Linked DNA regions of Parasegetibacter sp. NRK P23. The protein of the gene in region 1 binds, or shares a complex with, the protein of each later gene. Links are inferred from orthologs where the notes say so. Each region holds a gene or a part of one and is shown in the gene's direction. Other genes may lie near its edges. The genes, in order: secA and secY.

Region 1 (8,175 bases):
AGTCGCTGCTCACGCCCCTGATGGCTTCGATCTCCGACTTGGTGATGGGTTGCTTGTAAGCGACAATGGCCAGTGTTTCCATGGCGGCGGCGGATAACTTCTTCATGAACTTATCGCCATTGAGTTGCGCCACGGTTTTGTGGAAATCCTTTTTGGTAAGGAACTGCCATCCTCCCCCGCTCTCTCTTACTTCGAAAGGATAGAACTCCGCGTTGTACTTTTCAACGATCCCTTCCAGGGAGGTTTCCACCTGTTCTATGGTGATCTTATCTTCCATGAAACCGAAGGCGTTGTTCACGAGATCGGTGATCTCGGGGGACGTCAACGGTTTTTCGCTGGCGAAGATAAGCGCTTCTATGTGCGGAATGATGTGTCCGATTTCCATAGCAGGTATTGGTTGAAAAGCGTGTGGACTATCCTTGCAGCGCGGCGGCACCACTCACGATCTCGGTAAGTTCGGTAGTGATGGCGGCCTGGCGGGCGCGGTTGTAAGAAATCTTGAGTGTTTTCAGCAGTTCGTTCGCGTTATCGGAAGCCTTATCCATAGCGGTCATACGGGCACCGTGTTCGGAAGCGTTGGCATCCAGCACGGCTTTGTACAACTGGGTATTCAGGATTTTAGGCATCAGTTCGGCGATCAGTTCTTCTTTGGCGGGTTCGAAGATGAAGTCGGATTTTTTGGCGCCTTCAACTTTCTCCACTTTCTGAATAGGGAGAAACCTTTCCACGGAGAAACGTTGGGTGGCGGCATTCCTGAATTCGCTGTAAATCACTTCCACCACGTCATATTCTTTCTTTACAAAAGCATCCATGGCGGCGGCGGAACAGGCCTGTACGTTCTCGAAGGTGAGGTTGAGGAAAATATCTTTGAAAGCCGCGTCAACAGTGAAGCGGTTCTTCTGGAAATGTTCGTATCCTTTTTTGCCGATGGCCCAGATATGGGCATTGCCTTTTTCGGTTTGAACGGGATATTTTTCTTTCAGCAGGGTTTTGGCCAGCTTGATGATGTTCGCGTTGTAAGCGCCGCAAAGGCCACGGTCGCTCGTGATGACGATGAGCAGTACTTTATTTACCGGACGTTCTTCCGCCAGCGACATACCAACTTCTCCTTCAGTGTTGCTCACGATATTGCTGAGCATTTCCTGAAGTTTTCCGGCGTAGGGGCGCATCTGGAGGATGGCATCCTGTGCACGGCGCAGTTTGGCCGCGCTTACCATTTTCATGGCCTTGGTAATTTGCTGGGTAGATTGTACCGATTTGATCCTGTTACGAACTTCTTTTAATGCACCGCTCATGGTCCGCTGATTATATTATATGAACTTAATGATTCAATTTGGCTGCAAAGGTACTCGAACACACTAAATTATCCATGCACGGGGTAAAAATTGTAGAAAAACACCGTAAATACCCCGACAGCCGTCCGTTAAAGCACCCTATTTCCGCTTGTTTTTTCCCCATACCGCTGTTCCGGCCAACGTTTCACGGTATTTTTACACCACTACCCAACGTTACCGCTGCACTTCAGAAAGAGCTTCTTTTACTCCTAACACTTTTATTGTATGTACCGAACCAAGTTCCCACTGGTAACGGAGGGCTGTGCCCATTCCATTACCATCTGGCTGTTCCTCAGCCGGAGCCGCAACACTTATACGCGCAATATTTCTGTTATTCCCCCACCCCCGCGCTTATATCTTTATAATTAAACCGTTTAAACCCTGTTGTATGAAAAAAACAACCGTTGCTATTGTAGACAAGCAGCACCTTTTCCGCATGGCCCTGAAAGCGCTGATCCAGGACGAGCCCGGGTATGTGGTTAGCGTGGAAGCCGGAAACGGCCAGCAGTTTATCAACCTAATCGACAAAAATTTCCCGCCTGATATCGTGTTGCTGGATCTCGACCTGCCCATCATGAACGGGTTCGAAACCATCCGCTGGATCCGGGAAAACTGCCCCAGGATCAGGGTGATAGTAGTGAGCGGCGACTGTTCCGATGAGGCCATCCTGAAGGCCGTAAGGTTGGGCGCGCGAGGATTTCTGCCCAAATCCGCCGGTTATGAAGAACTCCGGAAAACCCTGCACAGTGTTAAGGACCGGGGCTATTACCTCACCGACCCGGTGTCCGACAAACTGATGCAAACGCTCAGCGAATCCGCCGTGGAATTTGAACACATCAATCCCGTGAGCACACTCTCCGAGAAAGAACTCAACTTCCTGAAACTCGCCTGCTCGGAAATGACCTATAAAGAGATCGCCTTCGAAATGGGCATCAGCCACAGGACCGTGGATTCCTACCGCGATCACCTGTTCGAAAAACTACAGATCAAAAACCGCGTGGGCCTGGCCATTTTCGCGGTAAAAAACGGTCTCATCAACCCATAACCACCCACCATCCACACTGAAAGTCCGGAACAACCATACTCCTTCCTTCCCGGATAAAACTCCTGTTCACCTCCCAAAAGGATGTGCCGGTAAGCGGCACATCCTTATTTTTTATATGACTCCTCACTTTCGTTTTTCCCCGTTTTTAAGTTGTGCGGCAACGCTTAAAGCATTAGGTGTAAAAACGTGGCTTCGCCATGGAAAAACACCCATTCCGCAAACGTGAATACACCGCAGCACCCCGATAGCGGTCATACCGGGCAAATTTCCCCCTGTCAATATGGCTATTTTCAAATTATTGCACCATCTTTGACATCCTTTTGGCATACCATATTATCAATTTAAAGCGCTCTTATGTTAGGTTTTCTTTCGAAATTGTTCGGAGGCAGCAAATCAGAAAAAGATATCAGGACGATTCAGCCCCTGGTTGGAAAAATAAACGAACATTTCATTGCATATCAATCTCTTAGTAATGATGAACTCCGCCACAAAACCGTTGAGTTCCGTGCCCGCATACAGGACCACCTGAAAGAGATCAGCGATAAAATAACCTCCCTGAACGAACAGGCCGAGGCCCTCCCCGCTACCGATATTGCGGGAAAAGATACCATCTACCAGGAAGTGGACAAGTTGAAAAAAGAAAAAGACACCCAACTGGAAGTGGTGCTCAAGGAAATTCTTCCCGAAGCATTCGCCGTGGTAAAAGAAGCCGCGCGCCGCTTTTCCAACAATACTGTACTGGAAGCCACCGCCACTGATCTGGACCGTGAACTGGCCATCACCCGCGAACATATTTCCATTAGCGGCGACAAGGTCGCTTTCCAGAACAGCTGGAAGGCAGCCGGCTCCCCCATCACCTGGAACATGGTGCATTATGATGTTCAGTTGATCGGTGGTATGGTACTGCATGAAGGTAAGATCTCCGAGATGGCCACAGGTGAGGGTAAAACACTCGTTTCCACCCTGCCCGCCTACCTGAACGCACTCGCGGCGGAAGGGGTACACATCGTAACCGTGAACGATTACCTCGCCCGACGTGACTCTGAATGGAACGCGCCCTTGTTCGAATTCCTCGGACTCACCGTGGATTGCATTGACAAACATACCCCCAACAGTCCTGAAAGAAGAAAAGCTTACCAGGCTGATATTACTTATGGTACCAACAACGAATTCGGCTTCGATTACCTCCGGGATAACATGGTCCATTCCCCTGAAGAAATGGTGCAACGCAAGCACCACTACGCCATGGTGGATGAAGTGGACAGCGTATTGATCGATGATGCCCGTACACCTTTGATTATTTCAGGCCCCGTTCCACGCGGCGATGAACAGGAGTTTCACCTGCTGAAACCCAGGATCGAACAACTGGTGAACGCGCAAAAACAGGTGGTGAACAAATTCCTGATTGAAGCGAAAAAGAAAATCACTGAAGGTGATGACGATCCGAAAAGCGGCGGTCTCGCATTGATGCGCGCCTACCGCGGCCTTCCCAAAAGCGGTCCGCTGATCAAGTTCCTTTCCGAACCCGGCATCCGCGTGAAATTGCAGAAATCCGAGAACTACTACCTGGCCGACCAGCAAAGGGAAATGCCGAAAGTGGACGAAGAACTGTATTTCCATATCGACGAAAAAACAAACTCCGTTGACCTTACAGATCGTGGTCTCCAGATGATTACCAAAGCGGGTGAAGATCCTTCTTTCTTCATCATGCCCGACCTCAGCATTCAACTGGCGGAAGTGGAAAAACAGGATACCACACCCGAAGAAAAACTGCAGGCGAAGGAACAATTGCTGAAAGACTACGCCATAAAAGCTGAAAGAATACATACCGTTCAGCAACTGCTGAAAGCATATACCGTTTTCGAAAAAGACGTGGAATACGTGGTAATAGACGGTCAGGTGAAGATCGTAGACGAACAGACCGGTCGTATCATGGAAGGACGTCGTTACAGCGACGGGCTCCACCAGGCCATTGAAGCGAAAGAGAACGTGAAGATTGAAGCGGCTACGCAAACCTACGCCACCATTACCCTACAGAACTATTTCAGGATGTTCCACAAGCTCGCCGGTATGACCGGTACAGCGGAAACGGAAGCGGCCGAACTCTGGGACATCTACAAACTGGATGTGGTGAAGATTCCCACCAACATCCCCATTTCAAGAAAAGACGAAGAAGACCTCGTTTACAAAACGAAGCGGGAAAAATACAAGGCGGTTATTGAGGAGATCGAAAAACTCCGCAACGCGGGTCGCCCGGTACTCGTGGGTACTACCTCGGTTGAAGTGAGTGAACTGCTTGGAAAGATGCTCCAGGTAAAAAAGATCCCGCACAATGTATTGAACGCGAAACAACACTCGCGCGAAGCACAGATTGTTGCCGAAGCCGGTCTGGCCGGAGCGGTCACCATCGCTACCAACATGGCAGGTCGTGGTACCGACATCAAACTCGGACCAGGCGTGAAAGAAGCCGGTGGTCTCGCTATTATTGGTACGGAGCGCCACGAATCCAGAAGGGTGGACCGCCAGTTGCGCGGACGCGCCGGTCGCCAGGGTGATCCCGGTACTTCCCAATTCTATGTATCCCTCGAAGACGACCTGATGCGCATGTTCGGCAGCGAAAGAATCGCCGGACTGATGGACAAACTCGGTTACAAAGAAGGCGAAGTGATCCAGCACAGCATGATCACCAAGAGCATTGAACGCGCACAGAAAAAAGTGGAAGAGAACAACTTCGGCATCCGGAAGCGCCTGCTTGAATACGACGACGTGATGAACAAGCAACGTACGGTGATCTATAGCCGCCGTAACCACGCCCTGTTCGGAGACAGGCTCGCGCTCGACCTGGACAACGCTTTCTACAGCGTGGCCGAAGGCCTGGTGAATTCCTTCCGGGAAATGGAAGATTTCGAAGGTTTCAAACTGGCCGTTATCGTGAACTACGCCATCGAAACCTCGATCACGGAAGAGGAGTTCAAATCTGGCAACCCGCAACAACTGGCCGATAAACTATATAACGAAGCCGTTACCAATTACGACCGTAAAAAGGCCGTACTGCAGGAACAGGCGCTGCCGGTATTCCAGAACATCCGTCAAACACAGGGTGCACACATCGAAAACGTATGGGTACCTTTCACCGACGGCAGAAAAGGATTGAACGTACTTGCCGCACTTGATAAAACCATTCAGTCGGAAGGACGTGAACTGCTCAACGCCATGGAACGCACCATCACCCTAGCGATGATTGACGATGCCTGGAAAGAGCACCTCCGCTCCATGGACGACCTGAAACAAAGTGTACAAACAGCAGGCTACGAACAAAAGGACCCCTTGGTAATCTACAAGATCGAAGCGTTCAACCTCTTCAAAAAGATGGACGACCAACTCGGAAAAGACATCATATCCTTCCTCTCCTATGCAGGCATTCCCATTGAACAGGGCGCTCCCATCCGCGAAGGACATGAAGAGAAAACGGATATGAGTAAAATGCAGGTGAACAAAGAAGAAATCGACGAAAGAGGAGATGATTACGCCGCCAACCAGAATGATTATTTTGATCCTTCAGGCGCAAATGTGAAACAGGAACCCATTAAAGTGGGGCCTAAGATTGGCAGGAACGATCCATGCCCCTGCGGCAGCGGCAAGAAATACAAGCAATGCCACGGTGTATAAAATCGCATCAGAACATAAAAAATCCCCCGCTGTTTGCACTGCGGGGGATTTTTATTTAGTAAGGTTAATAGCAGATTACTTCTTTATTTTTTCTACCGGCAGTTTGATCACCACCGTTTCTCCCCTGCCTTTTTCGTTGGCGATGCTCTGGATGGTCCATAGATCCAGTTGATTGTCGCCATCCACTACGCTTCCGCTGTAATCGCCCCAGGCCACGCCATCCGTGGCACCACGCCCTTCACCTACCCGTACAATCTCTCTTATGGTACCTGGCTTATCCGTACTTTTCCTGAAAGCGAACCGTGGGCTGATGAACATATTCGCGTTCACTTCCTGAAACCCCACCAACACATCACTTCTTTTATTCACCGCGATGGTGGTCTGGATGTAATTCGTGGTATCGCTTTTAATCAGTCCTGTCTGAACGATATTTCCATTCTTAGCGTCGATCTGGTGCCATTGAACAGCGGAGCGTCCCTCACAATTCACGGCCTGCGAGAACCAGATGCTTCCGTTCTGTAATACCAGGTTTTTAGGATTCCGGTCTCCGGAAGAAACTTTCTGGGCGGTATTGAACTGCGGAGATTGGGGTGGCTGATTGATGTATTTTTGGTTATGGCGCTGCTTACTAACGGTAACGCATACCGGAGAGCCATCCGCGGCTTCCGTTACTTTCCGGAGCACGAACTGATCCCTTTCAATGGCGAAGAAATACAGGTCATCCATGGCATCCTGTCCGTAAACGGGGTGTCCCAGACTTCCGGGGAAGTGGTACACTTTGGCCGGTTTGCCGCTCTTCGCATCCGCTGTTTTCAATACAAATGTCCTTTCTTCCCCACCAGGGAAAGCATAGCCGATCCATTTTTTGCTGTAGCCAATTCCGCCACCGTCAACACCTTTGGGGGCGGGAATGGAATAAGTGTTCCACGCGCCGCGTGGATCATTGGTTTCCGACACGGAAATGTTCACGGGCTTAATCTTTGCGGAATCCCAATACACCCAGAGGTCGAAGCCGAAAACTTTGTTGTGGGCGTCATAAAACAATTTGGGATCAATTCCCCCTTTAAAACAGTTCTGGGAAACTCCCTGTATAAATTCGCCTTTCGTGTTGTAAATAATCAATCCGCTGTTGGTGCCGTGGAGCACATAACCGCCGCCTACAGCAATTTGGGGATCTACCTGCCTGTTGCCGTCCATGGACGCATCAAAAACGGGATAACCGTTTACATTCCTCGCGTTGCCACCCTGTTTCCGTTCCGGACATTCACCGTTGTTGTTGAAACTTGTTTTGCGTGCAGGTTGGATAACCTCGGTTCTGGAAGGAACGATCTGGTCTCCGTCCTGGGCAGAAGCCGGGAGCACGAACAAACAAGGGAGAAAGAAGAGTAGTCTTTTTGCTGAACTCAATACGTTAGAAGGTTGCATAAACATTGCTGTTGTTTTAACTTACAGAAGCATTTTGAAGGAGGAACGCAAAACTGGTTCCTTTCCAAAAATGGGCCATTCAATGCAATAAACAACGCGCAAACGTTTGCCCGATTTTCGTTTAAAGTCCAGCCATGGCAGCTGCTTAAAATACCCGGACAAAATAAAAGCCCGGCCTAAACGACCGGGCTTCCACTTACTAAAAAGATAAGAATAGATATTATTTCAGACCGTATTTTTTACGGTAACGTTCATCCAGTTGTTTGTGTTTGTCCGTAAGGTCAAGGTAACGGCCCTGAATAAACGCCATTGTAATTTTGCTGGAGCGCATATCCAGTATATCGCCTTCGCTGACCACGAAGTTGGCGTCTTTTCCTACTTCAATGGAACCGGTAGCGGCATCCACGCCCAGTATCTTCGCTGGATTGAGCGTGATCGCCTGCAAGGCTTCCTCTTTGCTCAAACCGTAAGCCACGGCAGTACCGGCGTTGAATGGGAGGTTACGGCCCCTTGTCTGACCATCTTCATCGCCGATGGCATACAGCACTCCTGCTTTCTGAAGCGCCACGGCTGTTTTATAAGGCTGGTCCACATCATCATCTTCCATAGTGGGCAGCGCGTGAGACTGGGCCAGGATTACGGGCATATCCAATTGTTTCAGCATGTCGGCGATCAGGAAGCTTTCACTTCCACCCACGATCA
Region 2 (7,227 bases), 190 kb from region 1 along the record:
AGCGCCAGAAGCTGACGCTCCAGGCTTTGGGTTTGAACAAGCTGAACTCTACGAAAGAAGTGGAAGCTACCGACTCCATCCGTGGTATGGTGCGTAAGGTTAGCCATCTCGTGAAAGTAGAAGAAGCCTAATTTTAATTGCGAGGGGTTGTTGCCCCGTTGAGTAAAAAACAAACAATCATGAAATTACATCAGTTACAGCCTGCAGAAGGTGCAGTTCATAAAGAGAAACGTATTGGTCGTGGTGAAGCCTCCGGTAAAGGTGGTACTTCCACAAAAGGTAACAAAGGTCAGCAAAGCCGTGCCGGTTACCAACGTAAATTCGCGCACGAAGGTGGTCAGATGCCCATTCAGCGTCGCGTTCCAAAACGTGGATTCAAAAACAACAACCGTATCGAATTCAAAGTATTCAACCTCGGTCAGATCGATCAGGTGGTTGAGAAATACGGTATCACTGAGTTCACACTGGAAAACCTGTACATGAACGGGTTGATCAGCCAGACGGACTCCGTGAAAATCTTAGGAAACGGTGAACTGAAATCTAAACTGACCTTCAAAGTAAACGCCATCAGCGAAAAAGCGAAGGCGGCAATTGAAGCGGCAGGCGGAACAGTTGAAATTGTGAAATAATTTTTCCGTAACTTGCCAGACGCATTTAGGAATGCGTCTTTTTTTATTTTGGGGTATTCACAACTAATTACTAACACCCGTGAAGAAATTATTTCAAACACTGAAGAACATTTGGAGCATAGACGAACTGCGCAGTAAGATCATTACTACACTTCTTCTTGTTGCTGTTTACAGAGCCGGTGCACACATCGTTCTGCCGGGTATCGATCCCAATAAACTGGACCTCAGCCGCGCCAAAGAAGGTGCGCTGGGACTGATCGATACTTTCGCAGGTGGCGCCTTCTCCATGGCCTCTATTTTCGCACTCGGTATCATGCCCTATATCTCCGCTTCCATCTTTATGCAGCTGATGACGATACTCGTTCCCAGCATGCAAAAGATTCAGAAAGAAGGAGAAAGCGGACGGAAAAAGATCAACCAATGGACCCGTTACCTCACCGTGGGTGTTACCCTCGTGCAGGGCGCGGCTTACGTGGCTTATCTGAAACAGTCCAGCCAGGGCGCTTTGATCGAGAGTTTCTCCCAATACTTCTGGTTGTCCACCGTGTTCACCCTTACGGCAGGTACCCTGTTCGTGATGTGGCTCGGTGAAAAGATTACTGATAAAGGTCTTGGAAACGGTACTTCCATCATCATCATGGTAGGTATCCTCGCTCGTCTCCCGCAATCATTTGTGCAGGAATTGCAGGCTAAAGGTACCGGCGGTGGCGGTGGAATCCTGATCTTCCTCATTGAGATGGCCGTACTGATCGCCATCATCATGGGACTGATCGTGCTGGTACAAGGTGTACGTCGTATTCCTATTCAGTATGCGAAGCAGATTGTAGGCAACCGCCAGTTCGGTGGTGCGCGCCAGTTCCTGCCGCTGAAAGTGAACGGTGCCGGTGTAATGCCGATCATCTTCGCCCAGGCCATCATGTTCCTGCCTACTTTGTTCTCTTTCACCAAATTTGAAACCGGACAAGGTATCGCGAGGATTTTCTCTGACCCCAAAGATGCGGTGTATATGATCATTTACGCTGTTGTGGTAATTGGTTTCACCTTCCTCTACACAGCTTTGATCTTCAACCCGAAACAAATTGCCGACGACCTGAAAAGGAACAACGGTTTTATTCCTGGTATCAAGCCCGGACAGCCCACCGCCGATTATATCGGTGCGGTAATGGATAAGATCACCCTTCCCGGCGCCGTATTGCTGGCATTGGTAGGTATCCTGCCCGGCTTCGCGCAACGCCTTGGTGTAACGCAGGGATTCGCTTCCTTCTTCGGAGGTACTTCTTTGCTCATCATGGTGGGGGTTGTACTGGATACATTACAGCAGATTGAGACCCAGTTGCTGATGCGTCAGTACGATGGCCTGATGAAGACCGGTCGTATCCAGGGTCGCCAAACGGCTTCCCCGGTATCTATGTAATTCATTTTTAGATGTCATAGTAGCCTGTTGGGAGCAATCTCAACAGGTTTTCTTTTAATAACAGTATGCGTTCAAAGAATATGATTTTTTATAAAACGGAAGCGGAGATCGCGATCATGCAGCGCAATGCGCGCCTCGTGAGCCAGGGGTTGGCCGAAGTGGCCGCTATGCTTAAACCCGGTCTTACCACACTTGAAATTGATAAGTTCTGTGCGGATTATGTGAAGAAACAGGGGGGCATCGCCACATTCCTGAACTTTCATGGTTACCCCTTCAGCATCTGCGCCTCGGTGAATGACGTGGTGGTACACGGATTTCCCAACGATACCCCGTTGAAAGATGGTGATATCGTCAGCATCGATCTGGGGATCACGAAGGATGGATATGTGGGAGAACACGCCTATACATTCATCCTGGGCAATGCAGCGCCTGAAGTGATTGAACTGGTGAAAGTAACCAAAGAGTCACTGTACAAAGGAATCGAAAAGGCGATCGCCGGGAACAGGATAGGAGATGTGGCCTGGGCCATCCAGGAACATACTGAGAAGAAACACGGTTATGGCGTGGTCCGCGAATTGGTTGGGCACGGCCTGGGCAAAACGATGCACGAAGACCCGCAGGTCCCCAACTACGGCAAACGCGGAACGGGCACCATGTTGAAAGAAAACATCACCCTCGCCATTGAACCCATGATCAACCTTGGTAAAAAAGATGTCTATACCGAAGACGACGGCTGGACCATCCGCACCAAAGATGGCAAACCCAGCGTACACTTCGAACACAATGTATGCGTAAAGAAAGGCAAAGCACTCATTCTTTCTGATTACTCGGTGATTGAAGCGGCTGAAAGGGCGAATCCGGAGTTGACGAAGTAGCCTCACCCCACCCCCTCTCCCCGGGGAGAGGGGCAAAGTTCACAGTATTCGATTTGTGTAGAATTCATTTGCAGGAACACATTAATCAACATACTTTACAATTGTTCGCCTTAATTAAAAAAACAAGCCCGCCGCGTCGCTGCGTTGCGAGGAATGAAGCAACCGCGTGAAAAATCAGCCATCACCCGTTGCGTCGTCGCGAGAAAGAAATCTCTTCTAAATAAACGTCCCCAAACACAAACAACGCCTTGCGTCCTTGTTTCTTAGCGTCTTTGCGTGATACGATACGAAACAATGCGTGCTTAGAAACAATGGCGTGAAAAAAACAACACCATGCAACATCCCGATCTCATCATCATAGGCGGCGGCGCCGCCGGCTGCTTCACCGCTGCCAACGCCGCCTCGATGGCCCCGGGTATACGCATCCTCGTGTTGGAAAAATCCCACCGTCTCCTCTCCAAAGTAAAAGTTTCCGGCGGCGGGCGATGCAACCTCACCCACAACCTCACCAGCATCTCCGAGATGGTGAAACGCTACCCGCGCGGAGAAAAATTCCTCAAAAAAACCTTCCACCAGTTCTTTACCAAAGATACCATCGCCTGGTTCGAAAGCAGAGGCGTACCCATCAAAGCAGAAGCGGACGGAAGAATGTTCCCGGTATCGGATGATTCACAATCGGTAATAGAAGCGCTGATGCGGGAGGTGAACAAATACAGTGTGCATTTCCGCCTTAGTTGTGCCGTGCAATCCATCGTGAAACAAGCGGATTTATTTGAACTGGAAACAAGCACCGGTAAAGTATATGCGAAACATGTGGTGATCGCCTGCGGCGGCTTCGCGAAAGCGGAGCAGTTCAACTGGATAAGCGCTTTGGGGCACAGCTTCAGTTCCCCGGTTCCTTCCTTGTTCACCTTCAATATGCCGGGAAATTCGATCCGGGACCTGATGGGCATCAGCATTCCGGATGCGCAGGTGAAAATCGCGGGCACAAAATTAGTGGAGAAAGGCGCTGTACTGATTACCCACTGGGGACTGAGCGGACCCGCCGTATTGAAACTATCGGCCTGGGGCGCCCGGGAACTGGAGGAGAAGCAGTACCAGTTTGCCGTACTCATCAACTGGGTACCGGATTACAATGAACACTCTTTAAAGGAGAAGTTCCGGGAGTGGCGCTTCGCGCTTGCTGCGCAGAAGATCGTCAACCGCAATCCGCTGGGCCTGCCCCAGCGCTTCTGGGAATACCTGCTCCTTCAATCCGATATTCATCCCGATACAAGATGGGCCGATCTCCCGGCAAAAGCGCAGAACCTGCTCATTAAAAACTGTACGGCACAGGAACATGCCGTAAAAGGAAAAACAACTTTTAAGGAAGAATTCGTTACGGCCGGAGGGATTGATCTTGCGGAGATTGATCCGAACACCATGATGAGCCGGATCGTACCTGATCTTTACTTTGCCGGAGAAATCATGGATGTGGATGGCATCACCGGAGGATTTAACTTCCAGCACGCCTGGACCAGCGGTTTCATCGCCGCGAAAGCGGTAGCAACTTCTTTTAATGCATTGAAAAGCAGTGAATAAGTTAAAATATTCGCGATGGTGTTTTTCTTGCCTGGCAACTATTGAATAAAACGGGTGGTCCCCCTGTAAAATCACGCATCCCAACCCTGTATTTTCACTGCTCCTAACCCCGTTTTTTTGTAACCGGTGCCACCGCTAGTACGGAAAAAAAACGTAACTTTGCCGTCCCGAATAAAAAACAATCGGGGCTTTTTTATGTCAGAAAATCAAATTATTAACGAAAACGCTGATCAGCAGGAGAACGTAGCGGCCGAAGCTACCTCTACAGCGACAACAAATGCACCTGCCGCTCCTACGCAGTTTGATACTGCGCACGATGATTTCGACTGGAGCATCGACAAACGCAACGTATCTTCTTACTCTAAAGACGAGAAAGAAAAATACGACAAGGTTTACGACGACACTTTCAAAGTGATCAACGACAACGAAATGGTGACCGGTATCGTAGTTGGTCTTACCAAAACTGACGTTGTGATCAACATCGGCTTCAAATCCGATGGTCTGGTTTCTCTCAACGAATTCCGTGACCTTCAGGGCCTGAAAACAGGTGATGAAGTGGAAGTGATGGTGGTAGAGAAAGAAGACAGGCAAGGGCACCTTCACCTGAGCCGCAAACAAGCCCGTATCACCCGCGCCTGGGAAAGAATCGTTGAGGTTCATAAAACAGGTGAAGTGGTTACAGGTACCGTTACCAGCAAAACCAAAGGCGGCCTGATCGTAGACGTATTCGGTATGGAAACCTTCCTGCCGGGTTCTCAGATCGACGTGAAGCCCGTTACAGATTACGATCAGTTCGTAGGAAAAACAATGGAATTCAAAGTGGTGAAAGTAAACGAAGCCATCAAGAATGCCGTAGTTTCCCACAAAGCGCTGATCGAAAGCGATATCGAAGCACAACGTGCGGAGATCATGAGCAAGCTCGAAAAAGGTCAGGTACTCGAAGGTACCATCAAGAACATCACCGACTTCGGTGCGTTCATGGACCTGGGCGGACTCGACGGCCTCCTGTATATCACCGATATCAGTTGGGGACGTATCAACCACCCTTCAGAAGTACTGAAACTCGATCAGAAACTGAACGTGGTTGTACTGGATTTCGACGACGACAAAAAACGTATCTCTCTCGGCCTGAAACAACTGACCCCACACCCATGGGACGTGCTGCCTGAAGGTGTTGGCGAAGGACAGGTGGTGAAAGGTAAAGTGGTAAACATCGAAGACTACGGCGCATTCCTGGAAATCATGCCAGGTGTGGAAGGTCTGGTACACGTATCAGAAATTACATGGGCCAACTCTCCGATCAATGCGAAGGAATTCTTCAAACTGGGTGATGAATACCAGGCGAAGATCGTAACCCTCGACAAAGACGCCCGCAAAATGTCGCTGTCTATCAAACAAATGACAGAAGATCCCTGGAATACCATCGAAAACAAATTCCCGCTCGACAGCCGTCACAAAGGTGTGGTTAAAAACATCACTCCCTATGGCGTATTCGTTGAACTGGAACCCGGCATCGGCGGCATGATCCACATCAGCGACCTGAGCTGGCTGAAACGCTTCAACCACCCAACCGACTATACTAAAGTTGGCGCTGAAATCGAAGTGATCATCCTGGGTATCGATAAAGAAAACCGCAAACTGCAACTGGGTCACAAACAACTGGAAGAAGATCCATGGAACGCCCTGGAAGAATCTTTCCCTGTTGGATCCGTGCACGAAGCTACAGTGATCAAGAAAGACGACAAAGGCGCGGTAGTATCCCTGCCTTATGGTCTCGAAGGATTCGCGCCTAACCGTCACCTCAACAAGGAAGATGGTAAAACCGTAGTGGCCGACGAAACATTGCCTTTCATGGTAATTGAATTCGACCGCAACGAAAAGCGCATCGTAGTAAGCCATACCCGCATCTGGGAACAAGTACAGGCCAGCGAAAAAGACGCTGCCCGTAAAGAAGCCAAAGCGGATGCTGAAAAAACCAAAAAAGCGGTGAAAAACCTGCAAAGCAAGGTTGAAAAAACCACGCTTGGTGACCTCGGCGTACTGGCTGAACTGAAGAAGAAGCTGGAAGGCGGAGACGAAAACAACGGATAGTTTAACCTGTTTTCAATAGTAAACGGGAACATCTTTTTCAGATGTTCCCGTTTTTTTATGCCATTCAGCGATCGGTTACTAGTATAAATATTGATTATTATCAAAATAAACGCTTACTAAATATAAATAATACACTTAGTACAATAAGTAAAAACACTTATCGTTTTCAAGCCTGTTAGCATCCATTATCCAATTTAATTCCAGGTTATGAAAAACCTTTACACCCTTTTATGCCTTTTCCTATGCCTGCAAACGAAGGCGCAGGTGAATGCCTATGCTAAAGTTGCTTCACTTACCGGAACCAACAGGCTTAACCTTACACTGGTCAATGAATCTTTCGACACCTTTGAAGACGGTGAGCAGGTGATCATCATTCAGATGCAGGATAATGTGATCGGAAGCTACAGTGGGAACAATGTCAATTTTGGTCTTTTAAGTGACATCAGGCAGGCGGGCCGCTTCGAGTTGGCGTATATTCAATCGCACACGGAAGCCGCGGGACTACCCACACAACTTACCCTTTCCGCTGATCTTCAATACACGTATAATATCAATGGCAATTCAAGCGTGCAGGTCGTGAGTTTCCCACGGCTGGGGTCGCCCAATTATACTACTACCGGAACAATGGCCCCTTTGG

The links.
Region 2: the proteins of secA (region 1) and secY are in contact, whole or in part, in a crystal structure (PDB 3DIN), measured with the Thermotoga maritima proteins. The link is inferred for Parasegetibacter sp. NRK P23 from one-to-one orthologs. Residues at the interface, in WP_004082002.1 of Thermotoga maritima: Glu261, Ala262, Arg263, Lys300, Ala301, Arg302, Thr303, Ile304, Ile305, Leu323, Tyr324, Asp325, Pro326, Val329, Ser330, Tyr333, Ile336, Lys340, Phe345, Val349, Glu363, Phe364, Tyr374, Ser375, Gly376, Gly377, Glu393, Ile395, Thr482, Ser483; in WP_004081795.1 of Thermotoga maritima: Glu108, Gly109, Glu110, Glu111, Ala236, Glu237, Arg238, Arg239, Ile240, Thr241, Ile242, Gln243, Tyr244, Ala245, Arg246, Arg247, Val248, Thr249, Gly250, Arg251, Arg252, Val253, Tyr254, Gly256, Ala257, Ser258, Thr259, Tyr260, Leu261, Pro262.

The regions. Positions count from the first base shown.
Region 1 is NZ_JAMDLG010000001.1:2,884,274-2,892,448, forward strand. Bases 2,426-6,248 are described here. They hold secA (preprotein translocase subunit SecA), read left to right. Parts: upstream 2,426-2,733; coding sequence 2,734-6,048; downstream 6,049-6,248. Other genes in these bases: M4J38_RS11755 (hypothetical protein), read right to left, coding at 6,124-6,248. Also shown: SMC-Scp complex subunit ScpB, read right to left, coding at 1-385; atpG (ATP synthase F1 subunit gamma), read right to left, coding at 414-1,295; M4J38_RS11745 (response regulator transcription factor), read left to right, coding at 1,723-2,379; more of M4J38_RS11755, read right to left, coding at 6,249-7,473; M4J38_RS11760 (amidohydrolase family protein), read right to left, coding at 7,694-8,175. UniProt on the Escherichia coli protein: Required for protein export, interacts with the SecYEG preprotein conducting channel.
Region 2 is NZ_JAMDLG010000001.1:3,069,438-3,076,664, reverse strand. What follows is about bases 1-2,875. They hold secY (preprotein translocase subunit SecY), read left to right. Parts: upstream 1-708; coding sequence 709-2,043; downstream 2,044-2,875. Other genes in these bases: map (type I methionyl aminopeptidase), read left to right, coding at 2,124-2,875; rplO (50S ribosomal protein L15), read left to right, coding at 180-629; rpmD (50S ribosomal protein L30), read left to right, coding at 1-131. Outside these bases: more of map, read left to right, coding at 2,876-2,918; M4J38_RS12350 (NAD(P)/FAD-dependent oxidoreductase), read left to right, coding at 3,252-4,499; rpsA (30S ribosomal protein S1), read left to right, coding at 4,695-6,590; M4J38_RS12340 (T9SS type A sorting domain-containing protein), read left to right, coding at 6,798-7,227. UniProt on the Escherichia coli protein: The central subunit of the protein translocation channel SecYEG. Consists of two halves formed by TMs 1-5 and 6-10.